One region of the Lelliottia sp. GFLA7 genome, then DNA from elsewhere that is predicted to be linked to it. Evidence: predicted binding sites of a transcription regulator. Region 1 holds the regulator's gene; the other holds the start of a gene.
The links. Region 1 encodes Fur, which represses iron uptake genes when iron is present. Its sites were predicted from a motif close to ATAATAATGAGAACNACTATCAA; they were not measured.

Region 1 (2,404 bases):
TCATATAGCCTCGATGCGATCTACACCCTCCAGGAGGGTCGCGCGAAGGGCACGATGTTCAAACTGCACTTCACCCAGTACGACAACCACTCCGATATTCCAAGCTACTCGGGCGGTTACGGCAACATCTTCCAGGATGAGCGTGACGTGAAATTCATGGTCATCGCGCCATTCACCATTTTCTGATGAACGCGCCGGCGGGGTGATTCCCCCCATCCCGCCGGAATGGAGACTGAAATGCTGAAAAAATTGATTATCGTCGCGGTGCTCGCATCGGGGCTGGTCGCCTGCGCACAGCCTCAGGCACCAAAAGAAGACTCACGACTGAAAGAGGCGTACAGCGCCTGTATTAACACCGCCGAAGGATCGCCAGACAAAATCCAGGCCTGTCAGAGCGTGCTGACTGTGCTGAAAAAAGAGAAAGCGCACGAGCAGTTTGCGACGCAGGAAAATGTGCGGGTGCTGGATTACCAGGCCTGTATTCAGGCGCGTCAAACCGGTAACGATCAGGAAGTGGCAAAGCGTTGTGACAAGATCTGGCAGGAGATCCGCAGCAACAACAGCAAGTAATCTTCTTTTGCCACGCCCGGTTGTGCTTCATCCTGAAATTCGCAGGATGAAGCGCAACCGGGCTTTTTCATTTATAGCAGGCAAAAAAAAGCCAACCGTTAGGTTGGCTCAGAGTATGAAATACGATTATTTGGTGTCGTGCGCGTGATCGTTTTCGCGGCAATCGCCTTCTGCACAGTGACCGTAGAGGTACAGGCTGTGGTTGGTCAGACGGATACCATGACGAGTGGCAATCTCACGCTGACGAGATTCGATAGATTCATCGCTAAACTCAATCACCTTGCCGCAATCCAGGCAAATGAGGTGATCGTGGTGATGCTGTTGTGTCAGTTCAAAAACGGATTTACCGCCTTCAAAATTATGACGGGTGACAATCCCGGCGTCATCAAATTGGTTCAGAACGCGATAAACGGTCGCCAGGCCAATCTCTTCGCCCATGTCGATCAGACGTTTATACAAGTCTTCCGCACTGACATGGTGATTGTCCGGCCCTTGCAGTACTTCCAGGATTTTTAAACGAGGAAGCGTCACTTTCAGGCCAGCCTTCTTTAATGCGGTATTGTTGTCAGTCATGCGGAATCTGTCCTGTTGCTAAACGATTCACTTCTAAAGAAGAAGTGACAGAAAATGCACTTGGGATAATGCGTTTCATTATAGAACTGCCATGCTTAAATGAAAACTGCAAGTCTCAAGCAAAGTATGCTTATAAAAACGTGGTATCGCCAACAAAGTTGAGCGAAGGCATCCACTTTAACCTGGGATATTGTACAGGTCTGAAAGCAAAAGTTAAAAATTTGTAGCAATTATTTTAATTGGAAATACCTATCAATGCGGCGCAACAGTTTTGCAGCGCCGCACGATCAATCAGGCATTCAGGATATCGTCGAGGTGAAGTTCTTCGCGGATCTGCTTAACCCATTGGTTTACGCGTTCTGCGGTGAGTTCTGGTTGACGGTCTTCGTCAATCGCCAGGCCCACAAAGTGATCGTCATCCGCCAGGCCTTTAGACGCTTCAAAGTGGTAACCCGCCGTTGGCCAATGACCGACAATCGCCGCGCCGCGCGGTTCGATGATGTCGCGGATGGTGCCCAGCGCATCACAGAAGTACTCTGCGTAATCTTCCTGGTCACCGCAGCCGAACAGCGCGACCAGCTTACCGTTGAAGTCGACTTCTTCCAGCGTTGGGAAAAAATCATCCCAGTCACACTGCGCTTCGCCGTAGTACCAGGTAGGAATGCCCAGCAGCAGAATATCGTAGCCTTCGAGATCTTCTTTGCTGCTCTTCGCAATGTCATGGACGTCGGCAACGTCTTTACCAAGCTGTTTTTGAATGTTTTTTGCGATGTTTTCGGTATTACCGGTATCGCTGCCGAAGAAAATGCCGATGATTGCCATGAGTAAAATAACCTCTTGAAACTTAATGGTATGGTGGCACAAATTGTCCACGGATAAGGGCAATCATAGCAGAACAGAGAAGTCAGCGGAAACAGCTATCACGCGGGACTGCACTCTGTGCTACATGAAAGTGGGGTAAGGGTGGTTTTTCAGACTTTTACTGAGAATGGCGCAATGCCTGCAGTTGCAGCATAAGCATCTCTTCGATCAGCTCGCTGCGGCTGATTTCACGGGCCTCAGCCAGTTCGCTTAGGGCATCGACGGCGTCCGCATTGAGTTTTAACTCGACGCGTTTAAGCCCACGACTTTTGTCGCGTTTAAGCTGGTTGCGCTTATTGATGCGCAACTGTTCATCGCGCGAAAGCGGATTGGTTTTAGGTCGTCCCGGTCGACGTTCAGTCGCGAACAGATCTAATGTCGTACGGTCCGTTTGTTCTTT
Region 2 (2,404 bases), 170 kb from region 1:
GTTAAAGATACCGATCTGGTCGCTGTCCATCGGGCCATCTTTACTGAACGTGGCGTTGTGCTGGCGGCTGTAACTTGCGCCCGCCATCAACTGATGCTGTCGGCCCAACAGATCAAAAGGACCGCTGACGTAGGAATCGAAGGAATCCAGGGTCCGTTTACCCCGATCTTTACTCCCCCACCCGCTCGCGCCCTCGCCCGTACTGGCGTCTGGATTGCCCATCACATACAGCAATGTGTCGTTAAAGGTTTGCTCACCATGAGTGCCGTTGAAGCGGAACGCCCAACCGTTGTCCCAGCGGTGAGTCAGATTGGCGAAGACTTTTCTGGACTCAATGTTATAGCCCGTCCAGTCCGCGGATGTATTGACGTTGCGATCGTAATGGGTGCGTGAACCGTTGCTGTACAAACTTGGCAGGCCGCCCCAGGTAGGATTAGCGGTGTTCGTTTGCTGGTAATCCCAGCCCAGAGAAAGTGTCGTGCGTTCGGTTAGATCGGCATCCATTACACCGTAGAGGAATTTTTTACGCTTACCGTAGCGGTCAAGCCAACTGTCCTGATCCTGATAACCGGCGATCACACGCCCACGCACACTGCCATCCGAATTTAAAGGCGCAGAGAGATCGGCGACATAGCGTTGCTTATTCCAACTGCCGTAACTGGCGCTCACGTTTCCAGTAAACTGTTTACTTTCGGCGCGTTTACGCACCATATTCACTGACGCGCCCGGATCGCCTGCGCCTGTCATTAATCCTGCAGCACCGCGGACAACTTCTATACGATCGTAAATCGCCGTGTCTTCTGTTGCGTCACCGAAATTCCACGCATCGCCCATGGATGTCGGGATTTCGTCATACGAGAAGTTGGTGATTTCAAAACCGCGAGAGACGTAGTTAGAGCGTTCGCTGTCTATTTGCTGCGACGATACGCCCGTTGCGTTGGTCAGAACCTCATCGATATTTTGCAGATTTTGATCTTTCATACGCTGCTGCGTGACCACGCTAACGGATTGCGGTACATCGCGAGGAGCCAGCAACATTTTGGTCCCTGCGCGCGTGGTTTTTACAGCGTAATCCTGCTGTTCGTCGGCGGCGCTGTTTGTACCGCCATAGACTACGATATCCTGTTCACTGCTATTTTCAGCCGCACGCGCTGGGTTGACCACCGCATGTATCGCCAGCGTAATAAGTGAAACAGTTAACGTTGTCGTGTTTGCCAACGCGGGAGATTTCCCGCCGAGATCCCTGCCCTTAAAAAACATCATTTTCTCATCTGGAATTATTTTTGTGTGTGCGTAAATTACACAAATGAGAATGGCAATGATAATTATTTAACTTACTGATTGGCGACTGGTTCGAGATTTAAATGTAAATAAATGTGTAAACATTGAATATCAAAGAATTAGGACTTTATCGACAGAAACAATGTTAAACGGCTGTGATGCAGTTTTGAGGGTATACGCAATTGTGCAAAGGCAGGCAGAGAGGGGGGATTGAGGCCACCCCAGAAAATGGGGTGGCTGTAAAAATAGTTACTTTTTCTTGTAGATATCGGCCGTGCCATGGATTTTGTTTTCGGTATTCCCGGAGGTTAATACCAGCACATCAGCGCCTTTTTCATCGGCTTTTTTGATGAGTTCTTCTTTAGCATCAGCAATCGCAGTCTCGCCAGAGGTCGACACAGAACCAATCTTTTCATACTGGGACTCAACTTTTTTGAAGTCTTCACGCGTGAGCAGCTCAGCAGCAAACGCATTCGTGGTGAAGAAAATCGCAGTTCCCAGCAAAAGGGCAGTCGTCTTTTTCATAACCTAATTCCTTGTGATTAATAAGAAACAACATCATCCTCACGATGAACAGCAAGGTTTAATCAGCATGGTAGAGAAATGACAGAAATGCCATTAAGGTTAGCCAAATCGTTTATAGCAAAACGTTAGAAGCTATATCCTGCGGGAATCGTTTTTTGAATACGAGTGGGTTTTGAGCGTGTTTTGGAATGGCAGAAAACAGATGGTACGCCCTGTAGGATTCGAACCTACGACCTACGGCTTAGAAGGCCGTTGCTCTATCCAACTGAGCTAAGGGCGCACGGATAGCGTGCACTTGCGGGGTGAAGCGCGTGGAATTATACGGCCAATGACAAGTGAGTCAATGCCTTTTAGCGCAATCGCCTGCCTTCTCAACAGCATCTCTCACATCCACTGTAAATACGTCTAATTTTTCAACATTCCGTCGATTTTCCTCGCATTTCATGTCACTACGAAAAGGCTTAAGCCTCTTTAAGTAACGCCTGGTATTTTCTTAAACGGATGACCCGCACACTAGCCTGCGGTAATCCGGCGCCTGGGAGCCCGGAAGATAACAGGACAGTGCAGTGACCGCGTTTGCCTCCTCCCCATTTGCAGC

Region 2: the regulator Fur is predicted to act here: its motif matches at 1,307-1,329, upstream of fhuE (ferric-rhodotorulic acid/ferric-coprogen receptor FhuE).

Annotation. Positions count from the first base shown of each region.
Region 1 is NZ_JBWLAQ010000001.1:787,172-789,575, reverse strand. It holds gene chiP (chitoporin ChiP) at 1-186, shown strand, start outside; gene chiQ (ChiQ/YbfN family lipoprotein) at 241-570, shown strand; gene fur (ferric iron uptake transcriptional regulator) at 697-1,143, opposite strand; gene fldA (flavodoxin FldA) at 1,435-1,965, opposite strand; gene ybfE (LexA regulated protein) at 2,123-2,404, opposite strand, start outside.
Region 2 is NZ_JBWLAQ010000001.1:959,501-961,904, forward strand. It holds gene fhuE (ferric-rhodotorulic acid/ferric-coprogen receptor FhuE) at 1-1,260, opposite strand, end outside; gene yahO (DUF1471 family periplasmic protein YahO) at 1,531-1,806, opposite strand; tRNA gene AC07RN_RS04655 (tRNA-Arg) at 2,010-2,086, opposite strand; gene AC07RN_RS04660 (EAL domain-containing protein) at 2,373-2,404, shown strand, end outside.